Linked DNA regions of Accumulibacter sp.. The protein of the gene in region 3 interacts with the protein of the main gene of each other region in a pairwise test. Links are inferred from orthologs where the notes say so. Each region holds a gene or a part of one and is shown on either strand. Other genes may lie near its edges.

Region 1 (2,998 bases), 2.2 Mb from region 3 along the record:
AGAAGCGATTGAGCGTCGCGTCGCCGACGACGAAGTCGCCGCGAATCCAGACCGACAGCGGCTCGCCGATCAGCGGAATGGCCGAAAAGAGGTTGACGATGACCTGCGCTCCCCAGAACGACATCTGCCCCCAGGGCAACAGGTAACCCATGAAGGCTTCGGCCATCAGGCAGAGAAAGATCAGCGTCCCGAAGACCCAGATCAGCTCGCGCGGCTGCCGGTACGAGCCGTACAGAAGGCCACGGAACATGTGCAGGTAGACGACGATGAAGAACGCCGACGCGCCCGTCGAGTGCATGTAGCGGATCAGCCAACCCCAGTTGACGTCGCGCATGATGTACTCAACGCTGGCAAAGGCGACCGGGATACCGTTTTCGTTGAGCGACGCGTCCGGCTTGTAGTGCATGACGAGGAAGATACCGGTGACGATCTGGATGACGAGCACCAGCATCGCCAGCGAACCGAAGAAGTACCAGAAGTTGAAGTTCTTCGGCGCGTAATACTCCGACAGGTGTCCGCGCCACATCGAAGTCGCCGGGAAGCGCGCATCGAACCACTCGAGCAGGTTGCCCTGCAGCGAGCCGTCAGACTTGTATTTTTCGAAATTGGTGTTCGACGCCATGGCTTAGGCCCCCTTCTTGTCTTCACCGATAAGGATCCGCTTATCGGACAGGTACATGTGCCGGGGCACCTCGAGATTGTCGGGTGCCGGCTTGCTCTTGAAGACCCGGCCAGCGAAGTCGAAGGTCGAACCATGACACGGACAGAGGAATCCGCCCAGCCAGGCGCTGTCCATCCCCTCTTCGGTACCGCGCCTGAACTTCGCAGAGGGCGAGCACCCGAGATGCGTACAGATACCTACAACGACCATGATCTCGGGCTTGATCGAACGCGTTTCGTTCCTGCAGTAATCCGGCTGCATGTTCTTTTCCGACTTCGGGTCGGCCATTTCGCCATCGAGCTTGGGCAGCGTCTCGAGCATGTGCGTCGTACGGTTGATGATCCACACCGGCCGACCACGCCATTCGACGGTGATCATCTGGCCCGGCTCAAGACTGCCGATATCGACTTCAACCGGTGCACCGGCAGCCCTGGCCCTCTCGGACGGCAGCATGCTGGAGACGAAAGGTACGAGCGCAGCGATCGCCCCCACCCCGCCAACCGCAGCGGTGGCGACGATCAGTCGCCGCCTTCCGCCGTCCACCTTGCACTCATTGCTCATAGCGCTGATCCCTAGGACGTAGTAAAAGTTGCTTCATACCAAACCGCAGCATTATACGCCAATCTCCATACGGTTTTGAATCCGGAGCCGCCGCAAGTCCTTATGCAGCAAGCGGTCGGCGTTCTCGCAGAGCCTGCGCCAGGGTCCCGGCATCGACGTATTCGAGCTCGCCGCCGACCGGCACGCCGCGTGCGATTCGCGATACGCTGACGCCACGACTGCGCAACATCTCGCCAAGGTAGTGTGCCGTCGCCTCGCCCTCGTTCGTGTAGTTGGTGGCGATGATCACTTCGCGCACCACCCCATCGCACGCGCGCGCGAGCAATCGCTCCAAGCGCAGTTCGGCCGGTCCGATGCCATCAAGCGGCGACACGCGCCCCATCAGCACGTAGTACAGGCCAGCGTAGGCATGCGTCTGTTCGAGCATGTTCATGTCGACCGGCGTCTCGACAACGCACAACAGGGCAGGATCCCGCCTGCTGGACTGGCAGCGCGAACAGGTCTCCGATTCGCTGAAGGTGTTGCAGCGCTGACAGTGCCGCAGCGCGGTCAGCGCCAACTGCAGCGACCCGGCAAGACGCTGCGCGCCCTCGCGGTCGTGCTGCATCAGGTGGTAGGCCATCCGCTGTGCCGACTTCGGCCCCACGCCCGGCAGACAGCGCAGAGCCTCGATCAGCGACTCGAGGCTCGACGGCGTCGTCATCAGAACGGCATCTTGAAGCCGGGCGGCAGGTTGAGTCCTGCCGAGAAGCCGGCCATCCGCTCCTGCGAGGCCTGCTCAGCCCGTCGCATCGCGTCGTTCAGAGCTGCCGCCACCAAGTCCTCGAGCATCTCGCGGTCATCCATCACCGACGGGTCGATCGCCACCCGCCGCACACTGTGCGCGCAGGTCATCAGGACCTTGACCATGCCGGCACCGGCTTGCCCTTCGACTTCGAGCTCTGCCAGCTGCTCCTGCGCCTTCTTCATGTTTTCCTGCATCTGCTGGGCCTGTTTCATCAGGCCGGCGATTCCACCTTTCATCATTTCTCTTGCCTCGATGCTTGCTCAAACGGGTTTGATTGACGATTCGATCAGGGTTGCGTCGAACATCTCGATTATCTCGCGCACGAACCCATCCTGCTCAACCGACGCGATCGCGCGGTCCATGCGTTCCTGGCGGTCGCGCTGTGCCGCCGCCGCCGGAGTATCGCCCGAGCCCTCCGCGACCGCGATGCTCAACTGGATCGGCATGGCAAAATGGTCGGCAAGCGTCTGCTGCAGCTTGTCCTGTGCCGCCCTCATCAGCAGATGGCGATGCCTTGGCGCCAGCTGCAGCTGGACGCGGCCGGCTGCCAGCTCGCAGAGCTCACAGTGCTGCGCCAGTTCACGCGCCATGCCGCTCGGCTTGATGGCGGCAAGCAACTCGTGCCAGTCACTGGCTGGCGATGCCGACCGCGACCCGACACGCGTCGGCACCAGTGGCGGCGCTGGCGGTGGCCCCGCTCGTGCGACGCCAGGCGAGGCATCGGCACGGACAGGCGGCGACGGCCTCGTCGCATCGGCGACCGGCAGTGATTTCGTCGACGGCCGGCCGGCGCTGCTGGCTACGGCCAGTGCACGCCGACTGGCGGCCTCCTCCGACTCTGGACGGAAGGCATGCAGGCGCAACAGGGTCATCACGAAACCGGCCTGCTCGTCTGGCGCCAGCGGCAGCTCCTGACGACCATGCACGGCTATCTGATAGGCCAGCTGTACGTACTCCGGGTCAAGCCGGGCAGCGATGCCGAGCAGCCG
Region 2 (2,979 bases), 1.1 Mb from region 3 along the record:
GCAGCACGCGGGCACGCGGAACGCTGGCCAAGCTCGAGCATCGCCTGCACCAGAACCGCCCCGACCTGGCGCAACAGAGGCTGCGACTGCAGTCGCTGGCGTCGCATCTCGAACGGGCGGGGCGGCAGACCCTCGACGGCAGAATGGCCGAACTGGGCCGCCTGCAGGCCGGCCTGTCGCAGCTCGACCCGCGGGCGGTTCTGGCTCGCGGCTACAGCATCGTCACCAACGGCCAGCAGCAGATCGTCCATGCCAGCTCGATGCTGGAACCTGGCGAGGAGATCGCTGTCTTCCTGCACGATGGACGAGCGGACGCGATGGTGCTGGCCGTCTCTGGCAACGATGGCCGACTGTAGGCGGCCGGCATCCGTCCGGACCGACAACGTCCGTCAACAACGACCGCTCGCCAGCGATCTTCCCCGGATCAGGGGGGAGATGCCGCGCTTCCCCGTGCGCTGCGTCGTGCGACCATGCGCCGGCAGCTTCATTTGCCAGCAAGGCAGGGCCGGCATAGAATCCCGGCCGAGCACGGAACAGGGGTCCTGCCCGCCACACCTTTTGCTACAGACAATACTTACGGAGAACACGGATGGAACACAAGCTGCCGCCACTGCCTTTCGCCATGGACGCACTGGCACCACACATGTCGCAGGAAACCCTGGAGTATCACTACGGCAAGCACCACCAGGCCTATGTCACCAACCTCAACAACCTGATCAAGGGAACCGAGTACGAGGAACTGGACCTTGAAGCGATCGTCCGCAAGGCCCCGGCAGGCGGCATCTACAACAACTCGGCCCAAGTCTGGAACCACAGCTTCTTCTGGAACTGCCTGCGGGCCAACGGCGGTGGCGCTCCGGGCGGCGCGCTGGCAGCAGCGATCGACGCCCGCTGGGGCTCCTTTGCGGAGTTTGCGAAGGCGTTCCAGGCATCGGCGGTGGGCAACTTCGGGTCGGCATGGACCTGGCTGGTGCGCAAGCCGGACGGCACGGTCGATATCGTCAATACGGGTGCCGCCGGTACGCCGCTGACGACCGCCGACAAGGCACTGCTGTGCATCGACGTCTGGGAGCATGCCTACTACATCGATTACCGCAACCTGCGACCGAAGTTCGTCGAGACTTTCCTCGGCAACCTCGTCAACTGGCACTTCGCCGAGCAGAACTACGCCGCCTGAGCGACAGAGCGAGTCATTCGGCGTCACCCGCAGGTGAAAGCAAACGGGGTCCGCAGCGCGGACCCCGTTTCTCTTGCAGCAACCGCCCGCGAACGGTGACGGCGCTGCGCGGCCGTTCGATCAGAATGGGATGTCGTCGTCCATGTCTTCGAAGCCCGGCGTCTTCCTGGCTGGCGGATTGCGCGCCGGGCCGGCAGCCTGGCCGCCTGCCGATGGCATGCTGCCCCCGTACTCGGCCTCGCCGGCAGGTGCGCCCATGCCCTCGCGGCTGCCCAGCATCTTCATCTCGTTGGCAACGATCTCGGTCGTGTAGCGCTCGTTGCCTTCCTTGTCCTGCCACTTGTTGGTCCGGATGCGCCCTTCGACATACACCTGGCGCCCCTTCTTGAGGTATTGGCCGGCCGTCTCGGCCAGCTTGCCGAAGAAGACCACGCGGTGCCACTCGGTGTACTCCTTCAATTCGCCCGACACCTTGTCGCGCGACCGATCGGTGGTCGCCATCCTGATGTTGCAGACGGCGTCGCCACTCGGCAGATAACGGGTCTCCGGATCGGCTCCGAGATTGCCCACCAGGATCACTTTGTTGACCGAAGCCATGTCGCCTCCCTGAACGGTATTGGAAAAATCGCCACGATTGCAGGCACTCTCAGGCTGCCGCCGGCCGCTGGCGCGCTGCCGGCATGACCATCGTGAGGCCGAGCATCAGCCACACCAGTGTCAGCAGCACACCACCCGCCCAGACGGCACCAGGACCGGCGTACTTGGCGAGGACACCGCCCAGCACGCCGCCCAGGAACAACCCGAGGGCCTGGGTGGTATTGTAAACCCCGAGCGCCGCACCTTTGGCATGTGGCGGCGCGATGCGCGAAATCAGCGACGGCTGCGTCGCTTCGAGGATGTTGAAGGCGACGAAGAACAGCATCAGCCAGAAGGCCAGGCCGAAAAGGCCGCCGGCAAACAGCCCGAAGCCCGCCTGGACGCAGAGCAAGAGCACAATCGCGGCGTTGAAGACCAGCTTCAAGCGCGCGAAGCGTTCGGCGACGATGATCGCCGGCACCATGATGACGAAGGAGATGAGCAGCGCCGGCAGGTAGACCTTCCAGTGCTCGGCGACCGGCAGACCGCCCGTCTTCACCAGTTCGGTCGGCAACAGCACCCACATCGCGGTCAGCATCAGGTGGAGGGCGAAGACGCCAAAATTGAGTCGCAGCAGTTGCTGGTGCGACAGCACTTCGACAAAGCTCTGCCAGGCCGGCTGCCGCGGCATCATCGGCGCCGTCGGCACCACCCGCAGGACGACGAAGATCGCCAGCAGAGCCAGCCCGCCGGTCAGCGCGAAGATGCCCGGCATGCCGATCGCCGCATAGAGCAGCGGCGCGCCGACCATCGACACGGCAAACATCAGCCCGATCGACGAACCGATCATCGCCATCACCTTGGTCAGGTGCTGCTCGCGCGTAAGGTCGGCGGCAAGCGCCGTGACCGCCGCCGAGATCGCGCCCGCACCCTGCAGAACGCGGCCAACGATGACGAGATAGATGTCGTCGGCGAGGGCAGCGACGAAGCTGCCGATGCCGAACAGCAGCAAGCCGAAGACGATCACCGGCTTGCGGCCGAAGTGGTCGGAAGCCGCGCCGTAGGCGATCTGCAGACAGGCCTGCGTCAGGCCGTAGGCACCGAGCGCCACCCCGACGAGCACCATGTCCCTGCCCGACGGCAATTCGCTGGCGTAGAGCGCGAAGACCGGCAGGATCAGGAACAGGCCAAGCATGCGCAACGCGAAGACCGCCGCCAGGCTGATG
Region 3 (2,948 bases):
TGCTCATGATGGTTCCAACGACTGTTCCAGGACGACGAAGGCGACGGCGTAGTCGTTCTCGTCGCTGATCGACAGGTGGGCGACGAGCCGACGCTGCGCCAGGTGGGCGGCCAGCGGCGGCGCGTAGACGAAGGCCGGCCGGCCGCGTGCATCGTGCGTGATGCCGATGTTCGGCAGCGTCGCCGGTGCGACGAGGCCGATGCCGAGCGCCTTGCCGAGTGCTTCCTTGGCGGCGAAGCGCTTGGCGAGAAAGCGCGCGGGATCGCGCACAGCGGCAAACTCGACGCACTCTGTCGCCGACAGGATGCGGCGCAGCGCGCGCTCGCCATGCCGCCGATACAGGCTGCCGAGGCGGGCGACGGCGACGATGTCGGTGCCGACACCCGCGATCATCGAGCCCGCGCCTGCGCCTCGCGCAGCAGGCGCTTCATCTCGCGCACCGCCTCGCGCAGGCCGACGAAGACCGCGCGGCTGATGATCGCATGGCCGATGTGCAGCTCGCGGATGCCGCGCAACTGCGCGACCGGCTGCACGTTGAAGTAGTTGAGCGCATGGCCGGCGTTGAAGCGCATGCCGTGTTGCCGGATGGCCTCGCCGGCGGCGCGGATCTGCTCGAGTTCGGCGAGCACCGCTGGGCTCTCCGGATCGCGCCCCTGGGTATAGAAGGCATGCGCGTAGGGGCCGGTGTGAATCTCGCAGACGCGCGCGCCGATGCGCGCCGCCGCTTCGACCTGCGCCAGATCGGCGTTGATGAAGACGCTGCTGACGATGCCGGCGTCAGTGAGCCGGCTCACCACCTGGCGCAGCCGGGCCTCCTGGGCGACCACGTCGAGGCCGCCTTCGGTCGTCACCTCGTGCCGCCCCTCGGGCACCAGCATCGCCATCTGCGGCTTGATCCGGCAGGCGATGGCGACCATCTCGTCGGTCGCCGCCATCTCCAGGTTGAGCTTGATCTGCGCCAAAGCGTGCAGCTTCTCGACGTCCGCGTCCTGGATGTGACGGCGGTCCTCGCGCAGATGGATGGTGATGCCGTCGGCGCCACCGAGGTGGGCTTCGACCGCCGCCCAGACCGGATCCGGCTCGTAGGTGCAGCGCGCCTGCCGGATCGTCGCCACGTGGTCGATGTTGACGCCAAGTTCGATCATAGTTCCTGTAGCTCCCTGAAAATCCGGCGGCTGACGAGGCTCCTGCCGCCGGTGTGGTGCCCGATCAGTGCCCGCATGAGTTGCTTGGCCTCGGCCAGCGAACGCGGATCTGAAAGATCATCGCGTGCCAGGTCGAGCAGCGTGCGGCCGCTCAGCGTCAGCGGCGACGCAGCCGGACCGGGCAGGCGCACCGGACCGCGCTCGACCTCGTACACGTAATGGGCGTCGGCCTCGACCGCGGCGCCGGCGACATCGGCGTCGAGGGTCGGTCCGTAGCCAAGCTCGCGCAGGAGCGCGCGCTCGAAACGGCGCAGGTCGGACTCCTGCTCACCATCGGCAAGGCGACGCAGGGTCGCGGCGTACACAGCGAACAGCTGCTCGTGGGCGTCTGCACGCGGCAGCAGGTGCAGCAGCAGCTCATTGAGGTAGTAGCCGCAGAACAGCGCCTTGCCCGCCAGCAGCGGTTGCCCGCCCTGCCACTCGGCCCGCATCAGCGTATACACTTCGCCGCGGCCGGCCCACGCCAGCTCGAGTGGCTGAAAGGCGAGCAGCACCCCGCGCAGGACGGAACGCGGCCGCCGCGCACCGCGTGCCAGCAGGGCAATCCGACCATGATCGCGCGAAAAGACGTCGACGATCAGACTGGTCTCGCTGTACGGGTAGGCATGCAGGACGAAAGCCGGCTGCCCGTCTACCTTGTGCCGCTGGTTCACCCGCCGACTCGCCCGCCAGCCACCGCTCGCCCTGCCGACCGACGGCCAGGACCGTTCCCGGCAGTGGCGATCATGAAAGCCCTGACCGCTTCCCCCGCCGCCGACCCCTGCTCTGCGATGGGGAGGGGAGATTCGTCAGTCGCCTGCGCGACTTGCCGATCAATCGTAGCCAAGTGCCCTCAACATGCGCTCATCGTCGGCCCAGCCCGACTTCAGCTTGACGAAGACCTCGAGAAAGACCGGCCCGCCGAACAGCCGCTCCATGTCCTGTCGCGCTTCCGTGGCGATGCGCTTGACGACCTCGCCGCCCTTGCCGACGACGATCGGTTTGTGTCCCTCGCGATCGACGAGGATCGCCGCACTGATGCGACGCAGGCCACCATCGACGACGAAGCGCTCGATCTCCACCGCGGCGGCGTACGGCAGCTCGTCACCGATCAGGCGAAACACCTTCTCGCGAATGTACTCGGCTGCCAGGAAGCGCTCGCTGCGATCCGTGAGCTCGTCCTCGGCAAACAGCAGGCCGGCGTGCGGCAGATGCTTGCGCGCCTCGGCCAGCAGCAGGTCGAGCTGGTCGCCGCGCGTCGCGCTGACCGGAACGATCGCCGCGAACTCTCCTTCGCCCGCCAGGCGAGCGAGGAATGGCAACAGCTGGCTCCGGTCGGGCAGCTGGTCGATCTTGCTGACGACGATGACCAGCGGCCGGTCGGCCGTCACCAGTTGGCGGACCTGACGATCGCGCGCGTCGAAACGGCCGGCCTCGACGACCAGGAAGACGACGTCGACCTCGGCCAGCGCCTGCCGCACGCCCCGGTTCATCGCGCGATTGAGGGCGTTGCCATGACGCGTCTGGAAGCCCGGCGTGTCGACGAAGACGTACTGCGCATCGGCCCGGGTGAGCACGCCGACGATGCGGTGCCGCGTCGTCTGCGCGCGGCGCGAAACGATGCTCAGCTTTTCGCCAACGAGTGCATTGAGCAGCGTGGACTTGCCGACGTTCGGCCGACCGACGATGGCGATCTGCCCCGAGCAGCGCTCGCTCATCGTTTGTCCACCACGGCCAACGCCGCCAGCGCCCGCTCGGCGGCCA

What was found.
Region 1: the proteins of recO (region 3) and recR interact in binary tests that used the Escherichia coli proteins (3 or more experiments, as listed by UniProt). The link is inferred for Accumulibacter sp. from one-to-one orthologs.
Region 2: the proteins of recO (region 3) and ssb interact in binary tests that used the Escherichia coli proteins (3 or more experiments, as listed by UniProt). The link is inferred for Accumulibacter sp. from one-to-one orthologs.

What each region holds. Positions count from the first base shown.
Region 1 is NZ_JAZKUG010000001.1:1,469,493-1,472,490, reverse strand. The notes cover bases 125-2,970. They hold recR (recombination mediator RecR), read right to left. Parts: upstream 1,926-2,970; coding sequence 1,323-1,925; downstream 125-1,322. Other genes in these bases: dnaX (DNA polymerase III subunit gamma/tau), read right to left, coding at 2,270-2,970; V5B60_RS06400 (YbaB/EbfC family nucleoid-associated protein), read right to left, coding at 1,925-2,248; petA (ubiquinol-cytochrome c reductase iron-sulfur subunit), read right to left, coding at 626-1,222; V5B60_RS06415 (cytochrome b), read right to left, coding at 125-622. In the rest of the region: more of V5B60_RS06415, read right to left, coding at 1-124; more of dnaX, read right to left, coding at 2,971-2,998. UniProt on the Escherichia coli protein: May play a role in DNA repair. It seems to be involved in an RecBC-independent recombinational process of DNA repair. It may act with RecF and RecO.
Region 2 is NZ_JAZKUG010000001.1:2,537,733-2,540,711, reverse strand. Bases 37-2,863 are described here. They hold ssb (single-stranded DNA-binding protein), read right to left. Parts: upstream 1,775-2,863; coding sequence 1,298-1,774; downstream 37-1,297. Other genes in these bases: V5B60_RS11245 (MFS transporter), read right to left, coding at 1,824-2,863; V5B60_RS11255 (Fe-Mn family superoxide dismutase), read left to right, coding at 590-1,177; xseA (exodeoxyribonuclease VII large subunit), read left to right, coding at 37-356. In the rest of the region: more of xseA, read left to right, coding at 1-36; more of V5B60_RS11245, read right to left, coding at 2,864-2,979. UniProt on the Escherichia coli protein: Plays an important role in DNA replication, recombination and repair. Binds to ssDNA and to an array of partner proteins to recruit them to their sites of action during DNA metabolism. Acts as a sliding platform that migrates on DNA via reptation.
Region 3 is NZ_JAZKUG010000001.1:3,640,576-3,643,523, reverse strand. The notes cover bases 1-2,796. They hold recO (DNA repair protein RecO), read right to left. Parts: upstream 1,859-2,796; coding sequence 1,142-1,858; downstream 1-1,141. Other genes in these bases: era (GTPase Era), read right to left, coding at 2,018-2,796; V5B60_RS16030 (pyridoxine 5'-phosphate synthase), read right to left, coding at 390-1,145; acpS (holo-ACP synthase), read right to left, coding at 4-393; nagZ (beta-N-acetylhexosaminidase), read right to left, coding at 1-7. In the rest of the region: more of era, read right to left, coding at 2,797-2,902; rnc (ribonuclease III), read right to left, coding at 2,899-2,948. UniProt on the Escherichia coli protein: Involved in DNA repair and RecF pathway recombination.